DNA from 2 places in the Streptomyces sp. NPDC104831 genome. Region 2 is predicted to be linked to the other one. Evidence: riboswitches for the same ligand, from Rfam matches in the RefSeq annotation. Region 2 holds a riboswitch; the other holds the start of a gene.

Region 1 (14,056 bases), on a different contig from region 2:
CGCGGCCGTACGCCCTGAGCCTGGAGCTCGGGCGGGCGGGTGTCGGTGGACTGCAGGAACAGCGGGGGCCGGGACTCGCGCCAGAGCTCGTGCCCGAAGAGGAACGGCGAGTTGGCGCCCACGGCGATCTGCGCGGCGCTCGCCACCTGGGCCGCGTTCCACACGTCCGCGAACCGGTCCGGGGTGACCTGGAGGTGCAGCTGGACGGAGGTGCAGGCGGCCTCGGGCACGATCGACTTGGACGTGCAGACGAGGTGCTCCACGCCGTCGATGTCGAGCCGGAAGTCCTCGCCGCGCGCGGCGACGATCTGGTCGTTGAGGAGGGTGTAGCGGTCCGCCTCGGAGAGGTTGGACGAGACCAGGTCGTCCCTGCCGAGGGTGGGCAGGATGCCGATCATCACGATGCCCGCGTCCACCTCCCCGGCCTTGCGGTCGGCGTAGGCGAGCGAGGTGCGCAGCTCTTCGGCGAGCTGGTCGAAAACCCGGCCGCCCAGCCGGTGGGGCGCTATGTTCACTTCCAGGTTGAACATGGCGAGTTCTGTTTGGAAATCACGGCTGGCGATACGTTCCAGCACCTGCTCGTTCAACATTTTCGGCATGCCGTCGTTACCGGCGAGATTCAATTCGATCTCGACTCCCATGAGATTCTTCGGGCGATCGAATCGCTTCTCCCGCAACAACCGCTCCAGCCCCGTCAGACACTTCTGGAGCTTTTCGCGGTAGCGCTGGCGATCGGACAGGTCGAACTGCCCCGCCACGACCTTCTCCCCCATCGAAGTGTCCCTCCTCGGATGGGCGGGCCGGCGCTCCGGCCGCTGGGCTCCCGGGTCAGGTGGGATGATGCCCAGCCGAAGCGATCGATAACGTCCCGCTCCGGCCCGCCGCCCATTACTCTGTCGGTATGTTCCCGGCGGCACATTCACTAGGCATGCCGCAGGTTGCTCCCTCGGGTGCCCCGAACACCTCGTGAAAAACGCCGACGACATTCGGCCGTCCACTACCGAAGCGTAACGCGAGGTCAGCGGCGGCGGTCCGGACCAGGAATCGGGAGGAGTTCGGCAAATCGACGACTTAATTCGGCCTTGTCCCGGGAACCGGAAGCGGATAGCCGAAACATCGGCCGAACAAACGTCGTATAAACTGCGGCGCAAGGCAGAGGTGGCACCCTCGGACCTGGTTTCCGAGGGGTTCCTGCCGTCCCGGTCGACGGGCGGCGGGCCGAGCCGCACCCTCGTTCACACCCGACCCGGGCCCCACCTCTCCGGCCTTCCGTGAGCAGACAGCGCCGTCCGCCCCACCCCCTCCTCGCGCCGCCGCGCCTGTCGAATGAGAGGCGACCCACATGCCGCTGCACGTCCCTCCTGCCCCCGCGCCCGCCCTGCGCTCCGTCCTCGCCGCCCTCGGTTCCCCCACCGCGGTCCGCGAGGCGCGCACTCCTTCCCTGCGCGCCGCGCAGGGGCCCACCACCCCCGAGCTGCCGTTGCCGGTCCACGTCTGGGACCGCATCTCCGAGCAGGGCCTGTCCGCCACCCGGCTGGCCGGCTGGCGGTTCCTGATCCGGTCCGGCGACCGTGCGGTGGCCGCGGCCGAGACCATGCTCACCCCCGACGGCTGGACCTTCTCGCACTTCTTCGAGGGCCCGTACGTCACCTCCACCGAGCGCGCCCTGGAGCAGGCCGAGGCCCTTCAACTGCCGTACCAGGCAAGGCTGTTGTCCGTCCCCGGCCTGTACATGCTCACCCTGTGGCTGCACGGCGACTGCTCGGGCGACGGCACCGGGGGCCACCCGGCCGCCACCGACCTCCTCGTCCCGCTGGCACCGGCCCCGCCGGGCATTCCGGCGCACCGTCCCTTCCGCGTCGCCGAGTTGCTTCCGGTGCTGACCCATCGGGCGACTCCTCTCCCACTGCTCGGCCCGACGGCGCTCGGCTCGCCCGCCGCCTGACCGACACCCGCGTACCCCGCTTCCCGCCCGGGAAGCGGGGTACGACTGCTTTCCGGGCCCGGCGAACCCGGGATACGGCGGTCGCCGGCGGTCGCATCGTCCGGACTAGTCCCTTCCGGCCAGTGCGAACCACCCGAAGTGACCGTGGAGTTGGAATGAACCGCCCGTGCGGGTGACGCGTCATGAACCTGTGAGAAGCGGTGGTGGGAAAACCCTGCGGAATGACGCGCGGGAGAGAACACTGGACGCAGACCGACTCTTTCATCACGGGGGACGGACATGATCACGACAGACCGAGAGATCCCGCCCATGTGCCAGCACCAGCCGCCGTGCCCGCCAGCCGAATCCGCCGACCGGGAGTCCGCCCGCCTCGTGGCGCACCACCCGGAGCAGGGGTGGAGCCTGCTGTGCAACGGCGTCCTGCTCTTCGAGGACACCGGCGAGCTGCTGCCCGACGGCCGCATCATCGACCCGCACCGCCCGCTCGGTGCGGACCAGGTGATGACCGCCGCCTGAGCACGGCACGGCAATCCCAGGGGCCGGCCGCACCCACCGGTGCGCACCGGCCCCGACACGTGCCCGCGCCGCACGCCCCGGGTCCCGTGCCGGCCGAGGAACCCGCGCCGGCCCGCCCCACGACATCCGCCCGCCACGAGCCGGCTCCGTTCGAGGCGGTGCGGGCAGGGGCGATACGGTCCCGTCAAGAATGACTCCCGGGCCGTCAGGGCGCCGTCAACGAGGGTCACCACCGGCCGCCGGCCGGTCTACCGTCTTTCCCATGGAGCACCGCGACGACATCCGCCCCCGGGCGACCGGCCCGTCCCCGACCGGCACGGCGGCCGTGGCGTACGACCGGGCCTGGGCCGGGGAGGTACGCGGCGCGGTCCGCTACGCGCTCGCACTGCTCGCGCTGCTGCTGTGCCTGGACACGGCGGCCGGCTCGCTGACCTGGTGGCGCGGGGCGCTGTGGCCGCCGACGGCCCTGCTGCTGTTCCTCGTCCTGTACCCGGCGCGCGTATCGGCGGGTCCGGGCTGGCTGGCCGCCCGGCGCCTGGGGCGCACCCGCCGGGTCCGCACCGATCTGCTGACCGCGGTGCGCCCGGTGGACGGCGCCGGCCTGCGGCTCGTGCTGCGGGACGCGCGGGGCGGCCGGGTGGAGATCGACCCCGAGGTGCTGATCCGCAACCCGGACCTGTGGTACCGGCTCGACGAGGGCGCCCGTCACGCCGAAGCGGCCGGACTCCTGCTGACCGGTACGACCGCGCTGCACGCCCTCGCCCGCCGAGTGGACCGCGAGACGGCGCGGGGCGTGTTCCGGGCATCGGGCATGGAGTGACCGCCGGACGGCCCGACGCGTAACGGACCGCCCGACCGGCAGGGATCCCGGCGTCGTACGCCGCGACGGGCGACGGCACGCCCCGGCCGCCAGGGCCCCACACGCCGTGCGCCACGCCGCACCACGCCGCTTCCCCGGCCCGCGAGGTCCACGCCACCCTCCCGGCACGCTCGCCCGGCCGGTGGCCGTCCAGCCGCGTACGCCCGCCGCCCGAGCCGCCGGTCCGCCCGGGCGGCGCCCGCCATGACGCTCGGTGTCCGTCACCCCCGGCTGCCCGGCCCGGCCCGCGACCGGCCCACCCGCCCGGCGCCCACCCGGCACACCGCCCCCGGCCTCCGCTTCTTCGTGCGGCCCGCGCCCTCCCGGGCCATTCTTAACGCAAGCTTGACGCCGTCGGCCCGCCGATCCACGGGCCCGAGCATCACTCTCTGCTTACGCTGGTGCCGCCGTCCGGGTGATGGCCGGAAAGAGCCGCCGCATGTCAGGAGCACACCGATGGCCGCGACCGAACATCCTCCCAGTACCGGCCGCCTGCGGGCCTGGCTGCTGGAGGGCCTGTCCGACCTGGCCAAGCAGCATCCGGGACCGCACGCCGAGCCGGAGCCCGCGCACCGGGGCCAGCGCTGGTGGCGGGTGATGTGCCTGACCGGCGTCGACTACTTCTCCACCCTCGGCTACCAGCCCGGCATCGCGGCCCTGGCGGCCGGCCTGCTGTCACCGGTGGCGACCATCGTGCTGGTCGTCGTCACCCTGGCCGGCGCCCTGCCGGTCTACCGCCGCGTGGCCGAGGAGAGTCCGCGCGGCGAGGGCTCCATCGCGATGCTGGAGCGGCTGCTCTCCTTCTGGAAGGGCAAGCTCTTCGTCCTCACCCTGCTGGGCTTCGCGGCGACCGACTTCCTGATCACCATCACGCTCTCGGCGGCCGACGCCTCCACCCACCTGGTGGAGAACCCGCACCTCACCGGTGCCCTGCACGGCCACCAGATGGTGATCACCCTGTTCCTGGTGGCGCTGCTCGGCGCGGTCTTCCTCAAGGGCTTCCTCGAGGCGATCGGCGTCGCGGTCGCCCTGGTCGGCGTCTACCTGCTGCTCAACGTCGTCGTCGTGATCACCGGCCTGTGGCACGTCGTCACCGCCGGGCACGTGATCACGGACTGGAGCGGCGCCCTGACCACGGAGCACGGCAACGTCTTCGCGATGATCGGCGTCGCGCTGGTCGTCTTCCCGAAACTCGCCCTCGGCCTGTCCGGCTTCGAGACCGGCGTCGCCGTCATGCCGCACGTCCAGGGCGACCCGGGCGACACCGACGAGCGACCGGCCGGCCGCATCCGGGACACCAAGAAGCTGCTGACCACCGCCGCGCTGGTGATGAGCTGCTTCCTGATCGCCACCAGCTTCATCACGACCCTGCTCATCCCGGAGCGGGAGTTCGAGCGGGGCGGCGGCGCGAACGGCCGCGCGCTCGCCTACCTCGCGCACGAGTACCTCGGCAACGTCTTCGGCACGGTGTACGACGTCTCGACCATCGCCATCCTGTGGTTCGCGGGCGCCTCCGCCATGGCCGGCCTGCTCAACCTGATGCCGCGCTACCTGCCCCGCTACGGCATGGCCCCGCACTGGGCGCGGGCGGTGCGCCCGATGGTCATCGTCTTCACCCTGGTCGCCTTCCTGGTGACCTGGATCTTCGACGCCGACGTCGACAAGCAGGGCGGCGCCTACGCCACCGGCGTGCTGGTGCTGATCAGCTCGGCCGCGATCGCGGTGACCATCGCCGCGCGCAGGGCGGGCCAGCGGGGCTGGACCCTCGGCTTCGGGGCGGTCTCGGCGGTGTTCCTCTACACGACCGTGGTGAACGTCATCGAGCGTCCGGACGGTGTGAAGATCGGTGCCTGCTTCATCGTCGGCATCATGCTGATCTCACTGCTGTCCCGGCTGGCCCGCGCCTTCGAGCTGCGCGTGACGAGCGTGACGCTGGACCCGCTGGCGGAACGATTCGTCCGGGACATGGCCCACCGGCGCATCCGTTTCATCGCCAACGAGCCCGGCCGCCGGGACAAGGCCGAGTACCGCGACAAGGCCGAGCAGACCAAGGCCGACAACGACCTGCCGGAGCAGGAGGACTTCGTCTTCGTCGAGGTCACGGTCACCGACCCGTCCGAGTTCGAGGCGGGGCTGACCGTGCGCGGAGAGGTGCTGCACGGCCGCTACCGGGTGCTGACGCTGGAGTCCGCCTCCATCCCGAACGCCCTCGCCGCGCTGCTGCTGCACGTCCGGGACCTCACGGGCCGCACCCCGCACATCTACTTCGAGTGGACCGAGGGCAATCCGTTCGCCAACTTCCTCCGCTTCTTCCTCTTCGGCCAGGGGGAGGTCGCCCCGGTCACCCGGGAGGTGCTGCGCGAGGCGGAACCGGACCGGGAACGCCGGCCCCGGGTGCACACCGGCTGAACCGGTCCGCCGGTCCCGCACCAGAGGGTGTCACGCGGGGCGCCGCGGCCGACCCCGCGTCCCCCTCACCGGCGGGCGGGCCTATCGTGACCGGCATGCAGTCCTACACGATCGGCCAGGCCGCGCGGCTGCTCGGCGTCAGCCCCGACACCGCCCGCCGCTGGGCCGACGCCGGCCGCGTGGCCACGCACCGCGACGAGTCCGGGCGGCGGCTCGTCGACGGCAGGGACCTCGCCGCGTTCTCCGTCGAACTCGCCAAGGGCGACGGCGGCGAGGAGGAGACCTCCCGCACCTCCGTCCGCAACGCCTTCCCCGGCATCGTCACCGCGATCAAGCTCGGCGATGTCGCCGCCCAGGTGGAGATCCAGGCGGGACCGCACCGGCTCGTCTCGCTGCTGACCCGGGAGGCCGTGGAGGAACTGGGCCTGGAGGTCGGCATGGAGGCCACCGCGCGCGTGAAGTCCACGAACGTCCACATCGACCGCGGCTGACCGGGCGCGCCGGGCTCCGAACGCGCCACGAGAACGCACATGCAAGCTACAAACCGCAACTTCCCGGCTCATGCGATGCGACAGGAGACTTCTGCCTGGCAAGTGCGGCAGTATCATCGCCGCACGGCCGGGCCACGGGCGTGCCAGGGCGCGACCGTTGTCCCCAGAACCGAGGAGTAGCTCCGTGATGACCCGTTCCGTGCGCCGCACCCGGCGGTCGCTGCGACTGGCCGGTGCGGGCGCCGTCGCCGTACTGGCCCTCAGCTCCTGCTCCTCCTCGTCCGGCTCGCCGGACACGCAGGGGTCCGGCTCCTCGGGCGCGTCGGGCTCCCCGAAGCCGTCCGGCACGGTCACCGTGTTCGCCGCCGCCTCCCTGAAGGAGAGCTTCACGGCCCTCGGCGAGGAGTTCGAGCACCGGTACCCCGGCACGAAGGTCGGCTTCAGCTTCGGCGGCAGCGACACCCTCGCCGCGAGCATCACCAGCGGCGCCCCGGCCGACGTCTTCGCCGCCGCGAGCCCCGGCACGATGAAGACCGTGACGGACGGGGGAGAGGCGTCCGGCACCCCGGTCACGTTCGCGCGCAACCAGCTGGAGATCGCCACCCCGCCGGGCAATCCCGACAAGGTGTCCTCCCTGAAGGACCTCGCCCGGTCCGGGCTGAAGGTCGTCCTGTGCGACGCGACGGTGCCCTGCGGTTCCGCCGCCCACAAGGCCCTGGACGCCGCCGGGGTCGAGCTCACCCCGGTCTCCTACGAGCAGGACGTCAAGAGCGCCCTGAACAAGGTGGAGCTGAAGGAGGCGGACGCCGCGGTCGTCTACAAGACCGATGTCAGGGCCGCGGGTGGCAAGGTGGAGGGCGTGGAGTTCCCCGAGTCCGCGGGCGCCGTCAACGACTACCCGATCGCCGTCCTGAAGAACGCGGGGAACCCCGGGGCCGCCAAGGCGTTCCTCGCCCTCGTGCGGTCCGCCGAGGGGCGGAAGGTGCTCGGCGAGGCCGGGTTCCTCCAGCCGTGACCCCGCCCGACGAGCCCGGCGCCGCGACCGGCCTGCGCACGGGCCGGCCGCGGCGCCGCCGCACCGGCGCGGGGGGCCGGCGCGGGGTGCCGCTGCCGCTGCTGCTGCCGGGCCTGCTGGCGCTGGCGTTCCTGCTGCTGCCGCTGCTCGCGCTGCTGGTCCGCGCGCCCTGGCGCGGTCTGCCGGAGCAGCTGGGCAGCGCCGAGGTGTGGCAGGCGCTCCAGCTGTCGCTGATCAGCGCGACCGCGGCGACCGCCGTGAGCCTCGTCCTCGGTGTGCCGCTGGCCTGGCTGCTGGCCCGCACGGACTTCCCCGGGCGGGGCCTCGTACGGGCCCTGGTCACCCTGCCGCTCGTGCTGCCGCCGGTCGTCGGCGGCGTGGCCCTGCTGCTGGCCCTCGGCCGCAACGGGGTGGTGGGGCGGTGGCTGGACGCGTGGTTCGGCATCACCCTGCCGTTCACCACCGCGGGGGTCGTGATCGCGGAGGCGTTCGTGGCGATGCCGTTCCTGGTGATCAGCGTCGAGGGCACGCTGCGGGCCGCCGATCCGCGCTTCGAGGAGGCGGCCACCACGCTCGGCGCGTCCCGCTTCACCGCGTTCCGCCGGGTCACGCTGCCGCTGATCGCGCCGGGCATCGCGGCCGGCGCGGTGCTGGCGTGGGCGCGGGCGCTCGGCGAGTTCGGCGCGACGATCACGTTCGCGGGCAACTTCCCCGGCCGGACCCAGACCATGCCCCTCTCGGTCTACCTCGCCCTGCAGAACGACCCGGAGGCGGCGATCTCCCTCAGCCTGGTCCTGCTCACCGTCTCCATCGCGGTCCTGGCCGCCCTCAGAGACCGCTGGATGACCACCCCATGACCCACAGCACCCCCCGCCCCGGCAGGCCGGCCCCCTCCCCCCACGGCGCTCCGCCCCCGCAGGGGCCGCCCGCACCCGACGACGAGAGCCGCACGGCCGGCGCGGCCAGGAACCCCTCTCCGGCCACCGGCCTGGACGCCCGCCTCGTGGTCGACCGCCCCGGATTCCGCCTGGACGTGACCTTGACGGCGGCGCCCGGGGACGTCCTCGCCCTCCTCGGCCCCAACGGCGCCGGCAAGACCACCGCCCTGCGCGCCCTCGCCGGCCTCACCCCCCTCACGGACGGCCACCTGCGCCTGGACGGCACCGCCCTGGAGCACACGCCCCCCGAGTCCCGGCCGGTCGGCGTCGTCTTCCAGGACTACCTGCTCTTCCCCCACCTGTCCGCCCTGGACAACGTCGCCTTCGGCCCCCGCTGCCAGGGCGCGGGCAAGGCCGAGGCCCGGGCCCTCGCGGCGGCCTGGCTGGACCGCATGGGCCTGGCCGACCACGCGGGTGCCAAGCCGCGCCGGCTGTCCGGCGGCCAGGCCCAGCGCGTGGCCCTCGCCCGCGCCCTCGCCACCCGCCCCCGCCTGCTCCTCCTGGACGAGCCGCTGGCGGCCCTGGACGCCCGTACCCGCCTGGAGGTCCGCGCCCGGCTCCGCCGCCACCTGGCCGAGTTCGAGGCGGTCTCGGTCCTGGTCACCCACGACCCGCTGGACGCCATGGTGCTCGCGGACCGCCTGGTGGTCGTGGAGCACGGCCGGGTCGTGCAGGAGGGCAGCCCCGCCCACATCGCCCGCCACCCGCGCACCGACTACATCGCCCGGCTCGTGGGCCTCAACCTCTACCGGGGACAGGCCGCGGGACACACCGTGCGCCTCGGATCCGGGCCCGCGATCACCACGACGGAGGAGCTGTCCGGCCCGGCCTTCGTGGCGTTCCCGCCGTCCGCCGTGACCCTGTTCCGGGACCGGCCCTCCGGCGCCAGCGCCCGCAACCTGTGGCGCTGCGAGGTCGCCGGCCTGGAGACGCACGGCGACCAGATCCGCGCCGACCTCACCGGCGAGCTGCCGCTCACGGCGGACCTGACGACGGTCGCCGCCGCCGAGCTGGACCTGCGTCCCGGCGCACCGGTGTGGGCGACGGTCAAGGCGGCCCAGACCCACGCGTACCCGGCCTGAGCGGATCCGCGCTCCACGGTGGGTGCCCGTGCCCCCGGGCATCCGCCCTCGCCACCCCGTAGCGAGCGCGAACGGCTCCGCCCGGGAACCCGGGCGGAGCCGTTCGGCGGTGGTTCGCTCAGTCCTCGTAGGCGTCCAGCGGCGGGCAGGAGCACACCAGGTTGCGGTCGCCGAAGGCCTGGTCGATGCGGCGCACCGGCGGCCAGTACTTGTCGGCGGCCGGGACACCGGCCGGGAAGACGGCCTCCGCGCGGCTGTAGGCGTGCGTCCACTCGCCGCCGAGCGCGGCGGCGGTGTGCGGGGCGTTGCGCAGCGGGTTGTCCTCCGCGGGCCACTCGCCCGAGCCGACCTTCTCGATCTCCGCGCGGATGGCGATCAGCGCATCGCAGAAACGGTCCAGCTCCGTGATGTCCTCGGACTCGGTCGGCTCGATCATCAGCGTGCCGGCCACCGGGAACGACATGGTCGGCGCGTGGAAGCCGTAGTCGATCAGGCGCTTGGCCACGTCGTCGACGCTCACGCCGGTCGCCTTGGTGAGCGGGCGCAGGTCGATGATGCACTCGTGCGCGACCAGGCCGCCGGGGCCGGTGTAGAGCACCGGGAAGTGCGGCTCCAGGCGCTTGGCGATGTAGTTCGCCGACAGGACGGCCACCTGGGTGGCCCGCTTCAGGCCCTCGCCGCCCATCAGCCGGACGTACGCCCAGGAGATGGGCAGGATGCCCGCGCTGCCCCACGGGGCCGCGGAGATCGGGCCCACGCCCGTCTCCGGGCCGGCCTCCGGCTGGAGCGGGTGGTTCGGCAGGTACGGCGCGAGGTGCTCGCGGACCGCGACGGGGCCGACGCCCGGGCCACCGCCGCCGTGCGGGATGCAGAACGTCTTGTGCAGGTTCAGGTGGGAGACGTCACCGCCGAAGTGGCCGGGCTTGGCGACGCCGACGAGCGCGTTGAGGTTGGCGCCGTCGACGTACACCTGGCCGCCGGCCTCGTGCACGGCCGCGCAGATGTCGGCGACGTGCTCCTCGAACACCCCGTGCGTGGACGGGTACGTGATCATCAGTACCGCCAGCTCCTCGCGGTACTGCTCGATCTTGGCGCGCAGGTCCTCGACGTCGATCTCGCCGTCCTCGGCGGTCTTGACGACGACGACCTTCATGCCGGCCATCACCGCGCTGGCGGCGTTGGTGCCGTGCGCGGAGGACGGGATCAGACAGACGGTGCGCCGGTCGTCGCCGTTGGCGCGGTGGTAACCGCGGACGGCGAGCAGACCGGCCAGTTCGCCCTGGGAGCCGGCGTTCGGCTGGAGGGACACCTTGTCGTAGCCGGTGACCTCGGCGAGACGGTCCTCCAGCTCACGGATGAGGGTCAGGTAGCCCTGCGCCTGCTCGGCGGGCGCGAAGGGGTGCAGCTGGCCGAACTCGGGCCAGGTGACCGGCTCCATCTCCGTGGTCGCGTTGAGCTTCATGGTGCAGGAGCCCAGCGGGATCATGCCGCGGTCGAGCGCGTAGTCGCGGTCGGCCAGGCGGCGCAGGTAGCGCAGCATCGCGGTCTCGGAGCGGTGCTGGTGGAAGACCGGGTGGGTGAGGTAGTCGTCGGTGCGCAGCAGCGCCTCGGGCAGGGTGTCCTCGGCGGCCCGGTCCAGCGCCTCGATGTCGGCCTCGGCGCCGAAGGCGGCCCAGACGGCGGCCAGCCCGGCCCGGTCGGTGGTCTCGTCGCAGGCCGCGGAGACGTGGTCGGCGTCGACGAGCCGCAGGTTGACGCCCTTGTCCCGGGCGGCGGCGACGATCCCGGCGGCCTTGCCGGGCACGCGCGCGGTCACGGTGTCGAAGTACGCGCCGTGCACGATCTCCACGCCGGCGGCCCGCAGGCCCGCGGCGAGGAGGGTGGCGTAGCGGTGCGTGCGCCGCGCGATCGTCTTCAGGCCCTCGGGCCCGTGGTAGACGGCGTACATGCCGGCCATGACGGCGAGCAGCACCTGCGCGGTGCAGATGTTGCTGGTGGCCTTCTCACGGCGGATGTGCTGCTCACGGGTCTGCAGCGCGAGCCGGTAGGCCTTGTGGCCGTCGGCGTCGACGGAGGCGCCGACCAGGCGGCCGGGCAGGCTGCGCGCGAACTTCTCGTGGACGGCCATGTAGCCGGCGTGCGGGCCGCCGAAGCCCATCGGCACGCCGAAGCGCTGGGTGGTGCCGACGGCGATGTCCGCGCCCAGCTCGCCGGGCGAGGTCAGCAGGGTCAGGGCGAGCAGGTCGGCGGCCACGGTGACCAGGGCGCCCAGCTCGTGCGCCTGGTCGATGACGGGCTTGATGTCCCGTACGGCACCGGAGGCGCCCGGGTACTGGATCAGCACGCCGTTGATCTCGCGCTCGGCGATCCCCGCCGGGATGCCGGCGGACAGGTCGGCGACGACGACCTCCACACCGGTCGGCTCGGCACGGGTCCGGATCACGGCGATGGTCTGCGGCAGCGCGTCCGCGTCGACCAGGAACAGGCCCTTCTTGTTCTTGCCCATGCGCCGGGACAGGGCCACCGCCTCGGCGGCGGCCGTGCCCTCGTCCAGCAGGGAGGCGCCGGAGGTGGGCAGCCCGGTCAGCTCGGCGACCATCGTCTGGAAGTTCAGCAGGGCCTCCAGGCGGCCCTGGGAGATCTCCGGCTGGTACGGCGTGTAGGCCGTGTACCAGGCCGGGTTCTCCATGACGTTGCGCAGGATGACGGGCGGGGTGAAGGTGCCGTGGTAGCCCAGGCCGATCATGGAGCGCAGGACCTGGTTGCGGCCGGCGAGTGAGCGCAGTTCGGCGAGCACCTCGGCCTCGGTGCGGGCGCCCGGCAGGTCCAGCGAGTCGGCGTTCTTGATCACATCCGGGACCGCGGCGGCGGTCAGCTCGTCCAGCGAGCCGTACCCGACCTGCGCGAGCATCTTGGCCCGTGCCTCCTGGTCGGGCCCTATGTGGCGCTGCTCGAAGGGGATGCCCGCTTCGAGTTCGGAGAGCGGAATGCGAGGGGCGGTCATGTGCGGAGGCCTCCTGGTCTGGCGCGACCTGCGAGGGGCGCCCCGGCACGGGCACCCCGACGGCCTCCCCCTCTGTCATCTGCACCTGAGAGCTTCACCGGGGGCCCGCGGGCCCCGGCTTTCACCGTCGGTGAGGGCGGGAGCCGTCGACACCCGCCCTGCTTTCCAGAGTGACCTCGTCCGTGCGGTACGTGAGCCTGAGAGATTCCGGGGAGGAGTTGCTCCTTCGGCGCCTCCGAGGTGGTCGGAGGACTCTCCCGCGCGGGGTCAGCAGCCGCTTGTCAGCCTACCAGCGAGGTCAATGGTGCGGTCTTCGAGTGGCCGCCTCCCCGAATGTGCTCTTTGGTAGTGCTTACGGATGAGTTGCGACCACGTGGAGGGAGAGGGACCGTGCAGACCGACATCGATCCGCGCAGCCTGATCGGCCGCAAGGCGTTCGACCGCAAGGGCACCAAGATCGGCACCATCGACGAGGTGTACCTGGACGACGCGACCGGTGTGCCCGAGTGGGCGGCCATACGCACCGGCCTGTTCTCCCGGGACGCCTTCGTGCCCCTGGAACCCAGCGAGCTGGTCGACGGCACCCTGCGCGTCCCCTTCGACCGCGCCCTGATCAAGGACGCCCCGGATTTCGGCGTGGGCCGCCACCTCTCCCCCGAGCAGGAACTCCAGCTCTACCACCACTACGGCCTGGACACGGCCTCCCCTTCCGCGCTGCCGGACCACGACTTCGGCAAGCTGGCGGGTTCGGAGGAGGGCTGAGAGGACCCTTCCCGCCGGTCGCGCGCGTCCTCCCGGTCCCCGGTCTCCGTGACGCACGGCTCCTCCGCGGCCCGGGCGCCTTCCGCGGCCTGGGCGCCTTCCGGGATGCGGGGAGGGTCCGTGACCAGCGGCAACGGGTCGGCGGACGCCAGCGCGGGATCGTCCACGAAGAACGTCCGCACCCGGCCCGGCCCGGACTGCGGCGTCTCGAACCGCACCGTCACCCTGCCCACCCCGCTGCCCTGGACCCAGCCGGGCCCGTGCTCGGCGTGCCGCACATCCTGCCCGGCCCGCCAGTGACGTTCGGCGGCGTCCGGCCCCTCCCCCTCGGCCTCGGCGGCGTCCTCCTCCGGCTCCTCGTCCACCGGCACCGGCATCGCCTGCGCGAACAGGTCCTCCTGCGTGTAGTCGGCGAGCCCGGACACGCCGACGCCGAGCAGCCGTACCCCGCCGGTGGTGTCCACGGAGTCCAGCAGCCGCGCCGCCGCCTCCCGGATGACCACGGGATCGTCGGTCGGCCCGCGAAGCGTCTCGGAACGGGTCAGGGTGGAGAAGTCGTACCTCCGTACCTTGAGCACGATGGTCCGCCCGGACAGCCCGGCCCCGCGCAGCCGCCGCACGCACCGGTCGGCCAGCCGCCGCACCTCCAGGCCGACCCGCAGCCGGTCGTGGATGTCCACGTCGTAGGTGTCCTCCACCGACACCGACTTGGCCTCCCGCTCGGCCACCACCGGCCGCTCGTCCCGGGCCAGGGCCATGGCGTACAGCGCCTGCCCGTGCGCCTTGCCGAGCAGCCGGACCAGCTCGTCCTCGCCGGCCTCCGCCAGTTCCCCGACCGTGGTGATCCCGGCTCTGCGCAGATGGTCCCCGGTGGCCGGCCCGACCCCCGGCAGCGTCCGCACCGGCATCGGCGCGAGCAGTTCCCGTTCGGTGCCCGGCTCGATCAGCACGAGGCCGTCCGGCTTGGCCTGCTCGGAGGCGATCTTGGCGAGCATCTTGGAGGCGGCGAGCCCCACCGAGCCCGTGAGCCCGGTG
Region 2 (14,056 bases):
GTTCCAGCCGCTGGCCGACAGTTCCTGAGCGGAGGTCACGCCGGGGGCGTAGTGGAAGCCGTCCACCTCCATGTTCCCGTACTGGGCGTCCGGGGCGCCGGCCTGGCCGTGCCACAGGAGCATGAAGATCTGGCCGGAGGAGGGGGTGGCGAGGGCGCGCAGCAATGCCTCGTAGGCGTCGTAGCGTCCGGGCGTGACCTGGCGCAGCATGTGCTCGACGCTGCCGCTGTGGCTCGCGCTCACCTGGTGTGCCCCTTCTTTTTTTGACCCGGCGTGTGAGCACAGCTTATGCGCCTGCCGGCCCGGGGCCTTGGCGTCCGTACGCGTGTGCGGGTGCGTGTTGGTTCTCGCGCGGTTCCCCGCGCCCCTGAAGGGCGCGTTTCAGTGGGCGTATGTGTAGAACGGACGGACGTTCGCCTTCAGCCAGGTCGCGACCGGGTCGTCCGTCACGTCCAGGAGGACCAGGTTGACCGCCCACCGCACCGGGACCGCGGCCAGGGCCCTGCCGAGGGCCTGGAGGGGGAGGGCGCGCAGGTCGCCTTCCCACCGGGAGAGTTCGACGCCGACGAACAGCGCCGGGTCGGCCGTCTCGACGGCGGCCAGGCAGCGGCGGGCGGTGAGGACCACGCCGGTCCCGGTGAACTCGGCGGAGGCGGCGGCGAGGAAGTCGACCGGGTCGTCCTGCCAGTCCGGCTCGAAGAGACGGACCCGGCCGCCGGTGCCCGGGCCGTCGAGCGGGGTGCGGCCCACCCGGCACAGCTCGGCCACCGCCTCGGGCGGCAGCGGTATGCCGACCACGCCCTCGGGGTTGACGACGATGCCCACGTGCGGGGGCAGGCCGCGGGCGAACTCCACCGCCGGGGCGATGGTGAACGCCATGTGCGAGCCGGCCACCTGGCGGAGCTGTTCCTCGGAGCTGAACACCGGGACGAAGGCCTGGCCGCCGATGTCCATCGTGGGCAGGTCCAGCGGGCCGCTGTCCGGGCCCCCGCCGCCCGGCAGCGGGATCCACAGGAGGCTGCGGCCGACGACCTCGACGATCCGGCCGCCCGCCGCGGGGATGCCGAGGGAGGCCGACAACACCTCCTCCAGCTCGTTGCCGGGCCAACCGCCGTGCGGGTGCGGGTGCGCCGGTGCCGGGAAGTCCGCGGGAATGTCCGCCGGGAAGTCCATGTGCCTACCGCCTGCTGGGAACCACTGCTGTGACCATGAAGGCTAGCGGGTGGCACTGACAGCCCCTCACCGAGTGAAGCCGACGCGGGCGAGGACGTCCGCCGCGTCCCGGTCCAGCAGCACGGCCGCGCCGCATCCGGCGGGCAGGTCCCCCTCCTCCACCGCGCGCAGCAGCCGGGCCGTGGCGCGGCGGTGGCGGCGGAAGGCGTAGCGGGAGACGCCCCGGCCGCGCTCGCGCTGGCCCCGGCGGGCGGTCTCGGGGTCCACGTCGAGCAGCAGCAGGTGCAGGGTGCCGCCCCGGCGCCGGGCCGCGCGGGCCAGCCAGGCGCGCACCCACGGCTGGGTGCCGCAGTCGTGCACGACCAGCCCCTCGCCGGTGCGCAGCGCCCGGCGTAGCCCGGCGTAGTGCGCGAGGCGGACCAGGGGGCGGTAGAGCGCGTACGGCAGGAAGCCGGGGAGGCGGGCCTGGAAGCGGTCGCGCATGTCCTGGGAGTCGACGCGGCGGCCGGTGACCGCGCGGTGCATCAGGGTGGACTTGCCGCTGCCCGGCAGGCCGGTGACCACCACCAGGTCGCGGGGCCCGAAGAGCAGGGCGTGCGGGCTGCGGCCGGCCCGGTCGCGCAGGTCGCGGACGACCGGCGCGGGGCGCTCCGCACCGCGTTCCCGGGCCGCCGCGGCGGGCGGTTTCGGGACTGCCAGACCGGTGTGGGCGGCGTAGGCCGATGTCCTGTTCACCGTGATCGTCCTCCCCAGGGGCTCGGTCAATCCCATGCCCGTTCTGTGTAAAGGAAAGGTAATGGGCAACCGTCGGCGGTACGTGCGCTTACGGCCACAGGTCGGTCACAAGCGGCGCACTCTGGATGGCCGGGGTGTGGCGTGCAATGATGAGGCCGCCAACTGCATACCGGCCGTTTGAATCCGCGCGGGAGAGTCCCCGGGCCCCCTCGGGGCCGCCTGGGGCGCCGAAGGAGCAAGTCCCTCCCTTGAATCTCTCAGGCCCCGTTACCGCGCGGGCGAGGCACATCTGAAAAGCGGGCCGCCGGCGACGGCGGTCCCACCCAAGGTGCAAGCCGTGATCGTCCCCGTGGCGGTGGCGGCGAACCTCTCAGGTTCCGATGACAGATGGGGAGGAACGTTCCTCGCCCCGTCCTTGTGCCCTGGGAGACGACCGACCGATGAGCAGTACCGAACTCCGCCATACCGCGCTCGACGCCGTGCACCGCTCGCTGGGCGCCACGATGACCGACTTCGCCGGCTGGGACATGCCCCTGCGCTACGGCTCCGAGCGCGACGAGCACACCGCCGTGCGCACCCGGGCCGGCCTGTTCGACCTCTCCCACATGGGCGAGATCACCGTGACCGGCGCCGAGGCCGCCGCCTTCCTGAACCACGCCCTGGTCGGCAACATCGCCTCCGTCGGCGTGGGCCGCGCCCGCTACACCATGATCTGCCGGGCCGACGGCGGCATCCTGGACGACCTGATCGTCTACCGGCTGGCGGAGACCGAGTACATGGTCGTGGCCAACGCCTCCAATGCCCAGGTGGTGCTGGACGCGCTCACCGAGCGCGCGGCCGGGTTCGCCGCCGAGGTCCGCGACGACCGGGACGCCTACGCGCTGATCGCGGTGCAGGGCCCCGAGTCCCCCGGCATCCTGAAGTCCCTGACCGACGCCGACCTGGACGGCCTGAAGTACTACGCCGGCCTGCCCGGCACGGTCGCCGGCGTCCCGGCGCTGATCGCCCGTACGGGGTACACCGGCGAGGACGGCTTCGAGCTGTTCGTGAAGCCGGAGCACGCCGTCGGGCTGTGGCAGGCGCTGACCGAGGCCGGCGAGGGCGTCGGCCTGGTCCCGTGCGGGCTGTCCTGCCGGGACACGCTGCGCCTGGAGGCGGGCATGCCGCTGTACGGGCACGAGCTGACCACCTCCCTGACCCCCTTCGACGCCGGGCTGGGCCGCGTGGTCAAGTTCGACAAGGAGGGCGACTTCGTGGGCCGCGAGGCACTGGCCGAGGCCGCCGACCGGGCCGGGCAGAACCCGCCCCGGGTCCTGGTCGGGCTGGTCGCCGAGGGCCGCCGGGTGCCGCGCGCCGGGTACGCCGTGGTCGCGGGCGGCGAGGTGATCGGCGAGGTCACCTCCGGCGCCCCCTCCCCCACCCTGGGCAAGCCGATCGCCATGGCCTACGTCGACGCGGCGCACGCGGCGCCGGGCACCCCGGGCGTCGGCGTCGACATCCGGGGCACCCACGAGCCGTACGAGGTCGTGGCCCTGCCGTTCTACAAGCGCCAGAAGTAGCCGCCGGGCACGCTCGCGCCCGTCCGGCCAAGGCCGTGCGGCGACGCGTGACCCTGCGCACATTCACCCGCTCACCAGCGGTTTCCCCAGTCCCCCCGTCACCATCACTCCCGCGCGTACAGGAGAATTCAGGCCATGAGCAACCCCCAGCAGCTGCGCTACAGCAAGGAGCACGAGTGGCTGTCGGACGCCGAGGGCGGCGTCTCGACGGTCGGCATCACGGAGCACGCGGCCAACGCGCTCGGCGATGTCGTCTTCGTGGACCTCCCCGAGGTCGGCTCCACGGTGTCCGCGGGCGAGTCCTGCGGCGAGCTGGAGTCGACGAAGTCGGTCTCCGACCTGTACTCGCCGGTCACCGGTGAGGTCACCGAGGTGAACGAGGACGTCGTCAACGACCCGTCGCTGGTGAACTCGGCCCCCTTCGAGGGCGGCTGGCTGTTCAAGGTCCGCGTCACGGAGGAGCCGGCCGAGCTGCTCTCCGCGGACGAGTACACCGCCTTCACCGCCGGCTGAGGAGTCGTAGCCCCATGACTGTCCTGAACACGCCCCTGCACGAGCTGGACCCGGAGATCGCCGCCGCGGTCGACGCCGAGCTGAACCGCCAGCAGTCGACGCTGGAGATGATCGCCTCCGAGAACTTCGCGCCGCTCGCGGTCATGGAGGCGCAGGGCTCGGTCCTCACCAACAAGTACGCCGAGGGCTACCCGGGCCGCCGCTACTACGGCGGCTGCGAGCACGTCGACGTGGCCGAGCAGATCGCCATCGACCGGGTCAAGGAGCTGTTCGGCGCCGAGTACGCCAACGTGCAGCCCCACTCCGGCGCCTCCGCGAACCAGGCGGCCCTGTTCGCGCTGGCCCAGCCCGGGGACACCATCCTCGGCCTGGACCTGGCGCACGGCGGCCACCTGACCCACGGCATGCGGCTGAACTTCTCCGGCAAGCAGTTCGACGTGGTCGCCTACCACGTGGACGCCGAGACCGGCCTGGTCGACATGGCCGAGGTGGAGAAGCTCGCCAAGGAGCACCGCCCCAAGGTGATCATCGCGGGCTGGTCGGCGTACCCCCGGCAGCTGGACTTCGCGGAGTTCCGCCGGATCGCCGACGAGACCGGCGCGTACCTGTGGGTCGACATGGCGCACTTCGCCGGCCTGGTCGCCGCGGGGCTGCACCCGAACCCGGTGGAGTACGCCGACGTGGTCACCTCCACGACCCACAAGACGCTCGGCGGCCCGCGCGGCGGCATCATCCTCGCGAAGAAGGACTTCGCGAAGAAGCTGAACTCCTCCGTCTTCCCGGGCTTCCAGGGCGGTCCGCTGGAGCACGTGATCGCGGCCAAGGCCGTGTCCTTCAAGGTCGCGGCGGGCGAGGACTTCAAGGAGCGCCAGCGCCGCACGGTGGAGGGCGCCCGCATCCTCGCCGAGCGGCTGACCGCCGCCGACGCGCGCGAGGCCGGGGTGAACGTGCTGTCCGGCGGCACGGACGTGCACCTGATCCTGGTGGACCTGCGCGCGAGCGAGCTGGACGGGCAGCAGGCCGAGGACCGGCTGCACGAGGTCGGCATCACGGTCAACCGCAACGCCGTCCCGAACGACCCGCGCCCGCCGATGGTCACCTCGGGGCTGCGCATCGGCACCCCGGCGCTGGCCACCCGCGGCTTCACGGCCGAGGACTTCGCCGAGGTCGCCGACGTGATCGCCGAGACGCTGAAGCCGTCCTACGACGCCGAGGCGCTCAAGGCCCGCGTCAAGGCGCTCGCCGACAAGCACCCGCTGTACCCGGGTCTGAACAAGTAAGTCACCTTTCGCGGGGCACCGCGCACACTGGTAGTACCGGCGTGTGCGGTGCCCGCGCCCCTGTACCGCCCTTTTTGCACCACCCCGTCTTGAGGAGTCCTCCGTGGCCATCTCGGTCTTCGACCTGTTCTCGATCGGCATCGGCCCGTCCAGCTCCCACACGGTCGGTCCGATGCGCGCGGCGCGCATGTTCGCCCGCCGGCTGCGCAACGAGGACCTGCTCGGCTCCGTCGCCTCCCTGCGCTGCGAGCTGTACGGCTCGCTCGGCGCGACCGGCCACGGCCACGGCACCCCGAAGGCGGTGCTGCTCGGCCTGGAGGGCGCCTCGCCGCGCACGGTGGACGTGGAGACGGCCGACGAGCGGGTGGAGGGGATCCGGCAGGCGAACCGCATCGCGCTGCTCGGCGAGCACGAGATCCCCTTCTCCTACGACGACGACCTGGTCCTGCACCGCCGCAAGGCCCTGCCCTACCACGCGAACGGCATGACCCTGTGGGCGTACGACGCCACGGGCGCCGAAGTGCTGACGAAGACGTACTACTCGGTCGGCGGCGGCTTCGTGGTGGACGAGGACGCGGTGGGCGCGGACCGGATCGTGCTGGACGACACGGTCCTGAAGTACCCGTTCCGCACGGGCGACGAGCTGCTGCGCCTGACGAAGGAGACCGGCCTGTCGATCTCCTCCCTGATGCTGGAGAACGAGCGGGCCTGGCGCACCGAGGACGAGATCCGCGCCGGACTGCTGGAGATCTGGCGGGTGATGCGCGAGTGCGTGGGGCGGGGCATGTCCCGGGAGGGCATCCTGCCCGGCGGGCTGAAGGTGCGCCGCCGCGCGGCGGTCTCGGCCCGCCAGCTGCGCGCCGAGGGCGACCCGCTGGCGCACGCCATGGAGTGGATCACGCTCTACGCCATGGCGGTCAACGAGGAGAACGCGGCCGGCGGCCGGGTGGTGACCGCCCCCACGAACGGCGCGGCCGGCATCATCCCGGCGGTCCTGCACTACTACATCAACTTCGTGCCGGGCGCGGACGAGGACGGCGTGGTCCGCTTCCTCCTCGCCGCCGGCGCGATCGGCATGCTGTTCAAGGAGAACGCCTCCATCTCCGGCGCCGAGGTCGGCTGCCAGGGCGAGGTGGGCTCCGCCTGCTCCATGGCCGCGGGCGCGCTCGCCGAGGTGCTCGGCGGCTCCCCCGAGCAGGTGGAGAACGCGGCCGAGATCGGCATGGAGCACAACCTCGGCCTGACCTGCGACCCGGTCGGCGGCCTGGTGCAGATCCCGTGCATCGAGCGCAACGGCATGGCCGCGGTGAAGGCGGTCACGGCCGCGAAGATGGCGATGCGCGGCGACGGCTCCCACAAGGTGTCCCTCGACAAGGTCATCAAGACCATGAAGGACACCGGCGCGGACATGAGCGTGAAGTACAAGGAGACGGCCCGGGGCGGCCTGGCCGTGAACATCATCGAGTGCTGAACCGGTACGATTTCCGACATCACCGTCACAAATAGCTTTTTTCACCTCACCGAGGGCTACCATCGGTGGCGTGATCGACCTGTACCCCGCGCTGTGGGGGCTGCTCGGCAGCAGTGTGGCCGAGGCGCTCAACCTCTCGGCGCTGATGCGTCCGACGGGTCCGCGCAGCCGCTGGCGCTGGCCCTGGCGCACCCGCGCCGACCGGCCGGTGATGCTGGTGGCCATCGGGCTGCGGCTGTTCGCCGGGTTCGGGCTCACCGCCGCGCTGGGCAATTCCGGTCAGCTGCCGAACGCGACCGCCGCGTTCGCCGTGGGGGTGACCACCCCGCTGGTCGTCGCGAAGTTCTTCCAGGCGATCCCGATCACCGGCGCGGGCGCGGGTCAGCAGCCCGAGCCCCCGCTGCCCACCGCCCGGCAGGCCGGCGCGGACGCGGAAGAGGCGCTGTCGCAGCCGAGGGGGTCCAGTGCTGCGAGCTGACAGCGCGCTCGGCCGTCTGGTGCTGGCGCTGGCCGTCCGCCCTGCCGACCCGCCGCCGGCGGCGCACGCGCGCCCCGGCACCCGGCTGAGCGCTGCCCTGGGGGCGCGCCCGGTGCCGCCCGCCGCGGCTCCCGCGCGGGCGCGGGCGCGATACGGGCCGGCGGCCCGGGGGCGGCGGCTGCCGGGGCTGCTGACCACCTGGCTGGTCGTCCTCACGTGCCTGACGGCCGCGGCGGTGCAGGAGGTGCTGCCCGGTCCCTGGCACGAGGTGGAGCCGGAACAGATCCGGGCGCCCGCCCCGGAACACTGGCGGCTGACCGCCGCGGGACGGCTCGGTCCGCGCGGCCGGGCCGAGGCGCTGGCGTTCACCCCGGACGGCCGGCTGCTGGTGACGGTCACCCGGTCCGCGGCCAGCACCTGGGACCTGGCGGATCCCGGGCACCCGGAGCGGGTCCCCGTCCGCGGGGGCGTGCGCCGGGTGACGGCCGTGGCGACGAGTCCGGACGGCCGCACGCTGGTGGCGGCCGGGGGGCCGGACGTACGCGCGCTCGCCGTCGGCTCCGGGGCGACCCGGTGGTCCGTGGACGGCGCCCCGATGGAGGTGAAGGCCGTGGCGGCGGGCCGGGACCGGGTCCTCTTCGCCGACTCGGGCACGACCGGCTCGCCCCGGCTGGCCGAACTGCGCCTCGACCGGGGACGGCCGCGGCCGCTGACCACCCTCAGCCGGTTCCACCAGGCGGTCGCCGCCGCCCAGTTCTCCTCCGACGGCCACACCCTCGCCGTCGCCGGCGCCGAGGGGTCGGTGCGGTTGTGGGACGTGTCGGATCCCCGGCGCCCCGAGGCCGCGGGTCCCTCCTTCGGCGGTGCCGGGGAGCGGACGACCGCGCTCGCCTTCAGTCCCGACGCGCGGCTGCTGGCCACCGTGGACGCGGCGCGGACCGTGCGGCTGTGGGACGTCACCGACCGGGCCAGGCCGCGCCCGCTGGGCGGCCCGTTCGGTGACGCGGCCGAGCGTGTCACCGCGCTCGCCTTCAGCCCGGACGCCCGGCTGGTGGCCACCGTGGGCGCCGACGGGACGGCGAGTCTGTGGTGGCGTTCGTCCGGCCCGCCGGCCGCTGTTCCCCCAGGGACTGCCGCGCGGTGATCGATCCGCCCCGCGCCGGGCGACGACAACGACCGCGAGGCCGCCAGGACGCCGAGCGAGCTGTACGGCAAGAGCCGTAACCAGGACCTCGGCAGCTGTCCGGGCCACCTGGACGACATGGCCCTCTGGAACCGACTCCGCCCCGGCCGTCCGCCGGCCGTCGTCAAGGTGGAGATGAAGGTGGGCTCCAACGACAAGGCGGGCACGGGGCCGGACGGGTCCGGCACGCCACGTTCCGGCTCCGGGCCGAAGGTTCCGGCCACGGACGCACAGGGCACAACCCCTGCATGCTCCATGGCATCGACGTCAGCGCCTTCCAGTCCTCCTCCTACGCCACGGACGGCCTCTCCTTCGTCTTCATCAAGGCGACGGAGGGCCGTTCGTACGTCAACCCCAGACTCGCGGCCCAGACCAAGCGCGGGCGCGACGCGGGCCTGGTCGTCGGCTTCTACCACTTCCTGTGGCCGGGCCATCTGAGCGCCCAGGCCGATTACTTCCTGCGCCACACCCCGGACCGGCCCGGCGACGTCCTCGCCGTCGACTGGGAGAACACCGGCGAGGGGACGCACGCGAGCAACGCGGAGAAGGACCGCTTCATCCGCAGGCTCAAGGAGCTGCGGCCGGACAACCGGGTCGTGCTCTACTGCAACCGCCACTTCTGGCTGAACATCGACACCACGTCCTACGCCGGGGACGGGCTGTGGATCGCCGACTACGTCACCGCGGGCAAGCCCCGCGTCAAGGCCAAGTGGCGGTTCCACCAGTACACCAGCGAGCCCCACGACAAGAACGTGGCCCGTTTCGCGGAGAAGGACGACCTGCGCGACTGGGCCACGCCCTGAGGGCCGGGCGGCGGGCTTCTCAGTACCGGAAGTCCGCCGGGCGCTGCGCGGACGCCTCCGACAGGGCCGCCCGTACCGCGTCCGCGCCGGCCCGCAGGCCGTAGACCGGGGTGTCGGGCTGCTGGCGCCAGGAGTCGTCGATGCCGCCGGCGTCGACCGTGTCGAAGCCGAGTTCGTCGATCAGGGCGCGCACCCTCGCCTTGGCGGCCTCGTCGTCCCCGGCGACGGGGAGCGCCATCCGGTCGGGGTGGCCGGCGGGCAGCGGGCGGTCGAGGATGTCCTGGGCGTAGGTGCCGTTGAACGCCTTGATCACGGGGTGGCCGAGGTGCCGCTCGACCCAGCGGCTCTCGGTCAGGCCGTCGTCCTCGATGGCGTCGATCCGGCCGTCGCGCTGCTTGGGGTAGTAGTTGTTGGTGTCGATCACCGCGGCCCCCTCGGCCGCCCCGTCCAGCAGGCCGGCGGGGAGGTCCGGGACCGCCTTGAGCGGCACGGTGACGACGACGACCTCGGCGCCCTCGGCCGCCTCCTCGGCGCGCACCGGGGTGGCGCCGGTCTCCGCCGCCAGGTCCTTCAGGGTCTCGGGGCCGCGCGAGTTGGCGACGGAGACGTCGTGGCCGAGGGCGGTGAGCCGCCGGGTGAGGTTGCCGCCGATGTTTCCCGCACCGATGATGCCGATCTTCATGGCCGACCTTCCGGATAATTCATGCGTGTGCATGCTTCTGCCGCCCGGGTCAACCCCGCGGACCGTCGGCCTATTCCGGTCCCGCGCCGAACGGGTGGGGTCGCCTTCGCCAAGGCGTTCAAACGCGAGTTCGGAGTGCCTCCGGGCCGGCACCGCAGGGCGGCCGCGGCGGGATGAGCCGGTGGGCGGCCCCGGCGGTCGTCAGGGCGCCGGCGCCGTCCCCTCGCTCCCCGCCCGCAGCAGCCCCAGGGTCGACTCCAGCTCGGCGTGCAGGGTGGTCGCCGCCGTCTCCGGGTCGCCGGCGACGACGGCCTCGATCAGTCCCGTGTGGGTGTGGTCCCCGGTCCCGGGATCGGCTTCGCGCAGGCGGGTGAGGTCCAGGAGGCCGATCAGGCCCTCGCGCAGGACGGGGACGAACTCGGTGAACAGGTCGGTCAGCACCGGGTTGTGGGCGGCGTCGACCACGGCCGCGTGCAGGGCGATGTCGGCCTCCACGAAGGCCGCGTCATCGGCGGTGACGGCCCTGCGGCGGCCCTCCAGCACGGCCCGCAGTGCCGCGATGTCCTCGGGGGTGCGGCGCCGGGCGGCGAGCCGGGCGGCCTGGACCTCGACGCCCATGCGGACCTCGTAGACGTCGGTGACCGCGGCCCGGCGCAGCCGGGCGGGCCAGTCGGCGACGGGCTCGGTGGCGGTGACGAAGACCCCGGCGCCGTGCCGGGGCCGGACCAGGCCGGCGCCGGCGAGGGCGCGCAGGGCCTCGCGGACCGTGGAGCGGCCCACCCCCAGCTCCCTGGCCAGCGTGGTCTCGCCGGGCAGCTTGCCGCCGACCGGCCAGTGTCCGGCCGCGATCTGTTCGCGCAGGCGCTGCGCGGCCTGTTCGACCAGCGGGCTGGGGCGGAGGGCACCGAGCGGCATCGACGTCACCAACTTGTCCGGGGAGTACGGGGCTTGCCCGACGATTCTCACTTGTCTGAGGAGCGGAGGAGTCGCTAGCGTACCCCGCATGATCCGCGGTCTGCTTCTTCTCGGCTGCCGCGGCGGGGTCTGACGCGACCGGCGCCCCGCCGCGGGGCTCCGTGCTGCCGGTCACCGTCCGACCGAGCCGAAGGCCACAGCCGACGATGACCACCGCCCCACCCGTCTGGAACCCGCAGCGGCCCAGCCGCATGCCGTACCACCGCTACCGCCCCTACCAGGACCGCGTGCGCGTCCCGGCCGACGACCGCCGCTGGCCCTCCGCCCGCGTCGAGCGCGCCCCGCTGTGGGTCCCCGTCGACCTGCGCGACGGCAACCAGGCGCTCGCCGAGCCGATGGACACGCCCCGCAAGCGCCGCTTCTTCGATCTGCTGGTGGCGACCGGCTTCAAGGAGATCGAGGTCGGCTATCCCTCCGCGAGCCGCACGGACTTCGACTTCGTCCGCCACCTCGTGCGCGACGGCGCCGTGCCGGACGACGTGACGCCCGTGGTGTTCACGCCCGCCCGCGCCGACCTGATCGACCGGACCTTCGACGCGATCGCCGGGCTGCCCCGGGCCGTCGTCCACCTGTACATCGCGACCTCGCCGGTGTGGCGGGACGTGGTGCTCGGGCGGAGCCGGGCCGAGGTGTGGCGGACCGTGCGGGAGGCGGCCGGGCACATGGCGCGGCGCGCCGGTGACGCGCCCGGTGTCCGCTTCCAGTTCTCCCCCGAGACCTTCAACCTCACCGAACCCGACTTCGTGCTGGAACTGTGCGACGGACTCACCCGGCTGTGGGACGCGAGCCCCGACCGGCCGGTGATCCACAATCTGCCGGCCACGGTGGAGATCTCCACCCCGAACGTCTACGCCGACCAGATCGAGTACATCCACCGCAACCTGTCCCGGCGGCGGTCCGTCATCCTCTCCGTCCACCCGCACAACGACCGCGGCACGGGCGTGGCCTGCGCCGAACTCGCCATGCTGGCCGGGGCGCAGCGGGTGGAGGGCTGCCTCTTCGGCAACGGCGAGCGCACCGGCAACGTGGACCTGGTGACCCTCGCCCTCAACCTCTACGCCCAGGGCGTCGACCCGATGGTGGACCTCGGCGACATCGACGCCGTACGGGAGACGGTGGAGCACTGCAACCGGCTGCCCGTGCACCCCCGGCACCCGTACGCCGGCGAGCTGGTCCACACCGCGTTCTCCGGCACCCACCAGGACGCGATCAGCAAGGGGCTGGCCCACCACGCCCGGCGGGCGGCCGAGGCGGGGCTGAGCGAGCGGGAGGCGCCGTGGGAGGTGCCGTACCTGCCGGTCGACCCGGCCGACCTCGGGCGGTCCTACGAGGCGGTGATCCGCGTCAACTCCCAGTCCGGCAAGGGCGGAGTGGCGTACCTGCTGAACCGGCACGCGGGGATCGACCTGCCGCCGGACATGCGGCCGGAGTTCGCGCGGATCGTGCAGGAGGCGACGGACGACAGCGGCCGGGAGGCCACGCCCAAGGAGCTGTACGAGCTGTTCCGGGCGGCCTATCTGACCGAGGGCGCGGTACGGCTGCACGCCTGGTCCGCGCACGAGGAGGCGCCCGGCGTCCACCGCTTCGTCTGCACCCTGGAGGCCGGCGACCGCGTCGGCGACCACGAGGGCACGGGCGCCGGTGTGGCGACGGCCTTCGCCGACGCGCTGGCCGGCGCCGGGCTCACGGTGGAGATCCTGGACTTCGCCCAGGACGCGACGGCGTCCTTCGCCAAGTGCCGGGTCGCCGGGGTCACGGCCTGGGGCGCGGGCACGGGCCCGTCGGCCGGGGTGCGGGCGGTGCTGTCCGCGGTGAACCGGGCGGTGCGGTGAGGGAGGTACTGCGCGCCGAGGACGTCCATGTCGTCCGGGACGGGCGGCCCCTGCTCCAGGAGGTGTCGCTGACCGTGCGGCCCGGTGAGCACTGGGCGCTGCTCGGCGCGAACGGAGCGGGCAAGTCCACGCTGCTCGGGCTGCTCGGCGCGGTGGTGCACCCGACCCGGGGCACGGTGGAGGTGCTCGGGCACCGGCTGGGCCGGGTGGACCTGCGTCAGCTGCGGGCCCTGATCGGTCATGTCGACCCGCGCCATCCGCTGGCCTCGCCGCTGCGGGTGCGGGACGTGGTGCTGACCGGGGCGACGAACTCCGTCGAGCCGGTCCCCCGGTGGCGGCCCACCCCGGAGCAGCTGGAGCGGGCCGAGGCGCTGCTGGACACGCTGGGGCTGGGCGCGCTGCGGGACGCCCGGTGGCCGACGCTGTCGCAGGGGCAGCGCGGCCGGACGCTGATCGCGCGGGCGCTGATGCCCGAGCCGCGGCTGCTGCTCCTGGACGAGCCGGCGACCGGCCTGGACCTGCCCGGCCGGGAGCGGCTCCTCGAAGCGCTCGAGAAGGTGCGGGCGGAGCGTCCGGAGCTGGCGACGGTGCTGGTCACGCACCATCTGGAGGAGTTGCCGACGGGCACCACGCACGCCGTGCTGCTGCGCGCGGGCCGGGTGCTGGCCTCGGGTCCGGTCGACTCGGTGCTCACCGGAGACCGGGTCGGCGCGTGCTTCGGGCTCCCGCTGGCGCTCCAGCGGCACGAGGGCCGCTGGAGCGTGCGGATCCGGCGCGCGTGACCGTGTGACGAAGGGGGTGCCCGGTCCGCCCGGGGCGGGGCACCCCCTGCCGTCATGGGGTCACTTGTTCAGGTAGGACCAGAACTCGTCGAACGACAGGACCTTGTCGCCGTTGAGGTCGCGGGACTTGATGATGGCCTCCGCGACCGTGTCGGTGACGTTCCAGTCACCCTGCTGCGCCAGGGCGGACTTGAACTCCGCGGCGGTGATGAATCCGTCACCGTCCGCGTCGATCCGCTGGAACTGCTTGCGTGCTTCCTCGATGTCCGCCACCGATCCGCCCCTTTTACTCGTGTTTCTCATGCCGTACTGGCGTACTGACGCTGGTCAGATTAACGGCCCGCACGAGCGCGGAGTGCGGCGACCACCCAGGCGAAGTCCTCGGCGTGCGGTGGGGCGGGCTGCCGGTTCACCACGGCGAGCAGTTCCCGGTAGCGGGCCACGCGCTCGTCGAAGCCCGCCGTCATGCGCTCCAGCGCGTCGGCCCGGTCGGCGTCGCCGAACAGCTCCTCCAGCACCTCCTCCGCGGCGGGGTCGGTCGGATCGATGCCGCGCTCACGGGCGGGGGCCGCCAGCTCCACGAGCCGCTT

Evidence for each region. A riboswitch is a leader RNA that binds a small molecule or an ion and turns the genes downstream of it on or off. The one in region 2 is predicted to bind glycine.
Region 1: another riboswitch for glycine. It lies ahead of gcvP (aminomethyl-transferring glycine dehydrogenase); the one in region 2 lies ahead of gcvT (glycine cleavage system aminomethyltransferase GcvT).

Annotation. Positions count from the first base shown of each region.
Region 1 is NZ_JBVJOT010000004.1:222,889-236,944, forward strand. Features, by position in the region: gene ACZ63H_RS04860 (glutamate-cysteine ligase family protein) at 1-773, opposite strand, end outside; gene ACZ63H_RS04865 (hypothetical protein) at 1,343-1,945, shown strand; gene ACZ63H_RS04870 (DUF5999 family protein) at 2,255-2,461, shown strand; gene ACZ63H_RS04875 (hypothetical protein) at 2,724-3,281, shown strand; gene ACZ63H_RS04880 (APC family permease) at 3,777-5,729, shown strand; gene ACZ63H_RS04885 (TOBE domain-containing protein) at 5,825-6,220, shown strand; gene modA (molybdate ABC transporter substrate-binding protein) at 6,408-7,235, shown strand; gene modB (molybdate ABC transporter permease subunit) at 7,232-8,092, shown strand; gene ACZ63H_RS04900 (ABC transporter ATP-binding protein) at 8,089-9,255, shown strand; gene gcvP (aminomethyl-transferring glycine dehydrogenase) at 9,374-12,259, opposite strand; glycine riboswitch at 12,435-12,529, opposite strand; gene ACZ63H_RS04910 (PRC-barrel domain-containing protein) at 12,650-13,021, shown strand; gene ACZ63H_RS04915 (DNA polymerase IV) at 12,943-14,056, opposite strand, start outside.
Region 2 is NZ_JBVJOT010000026.1:77,633-91,688, forward strand. Features, by position in the region: gene ACZ63H_RS19375 (enhanced serine sensitivity protein SseB C-terminal domain-containing protein) at 1-210, opposite strand, end outside; gene ACZ63H_RS19380 (enhanced serine sensitivity protein SseB) at 382-1,173, opposite strand; gene ACZ63H_RS19385 (AAA family ATPase) at 1,240-1,908, opposite strand; glycine riboswitch at 2,087-2,191, shown strand; glycine riboswitch at 2,192-2,305, shown strand; gene gcvT (glycine cleavage system aminomethyltransferase GcvT) at 2,349-3,467, shown strand; gene gcvH (glycine cleavage system protein GcvH) at 3,603-3,980, shown strand; gene glyA (serine hydroxymethyltransferase) at 3,995-5,260, shown strand; gene ACZ63H_RS19405 (L-serine ammonia-lyase) at 5,364-6,731, shown strand; gene ACZ63H_RS19410 (hypothetical protein) at 6,802-7,209, shown strand; gene ACZ63H_RS19415 (WD40 repeat domain-containing protein) at 7,196-8,353, shown strand; gene ACZ63H_RS19420 (glycoside hydrolase family 25 protein) at 8,641-9,195, shown strand; gene ACZ63H_RS19425 (NADPH-dependent F420 reductase) at 9,215-9,877, opposite strand; gene ACZ63H_RS19430 (FadR/GntR family transcriptional regulator) at 10,079-10,792, opposite strand; gene ACZ63H_RS19435 (2-isopropylmalate synthase) at 10,999-12,684, shown strand; gene ACZ63H_RS19440 (ABC transporter ATP-binding protein) at 12,681-13,466, shown strand; gene ACZ63H_RS19445 (EF-hand domain-containing protein) at 13,527-13,739, opposite strand; gene ACZ63H_RS19450 (MerR family transcriptional regulator) at 13,799-14,056, opposite strand, start outside.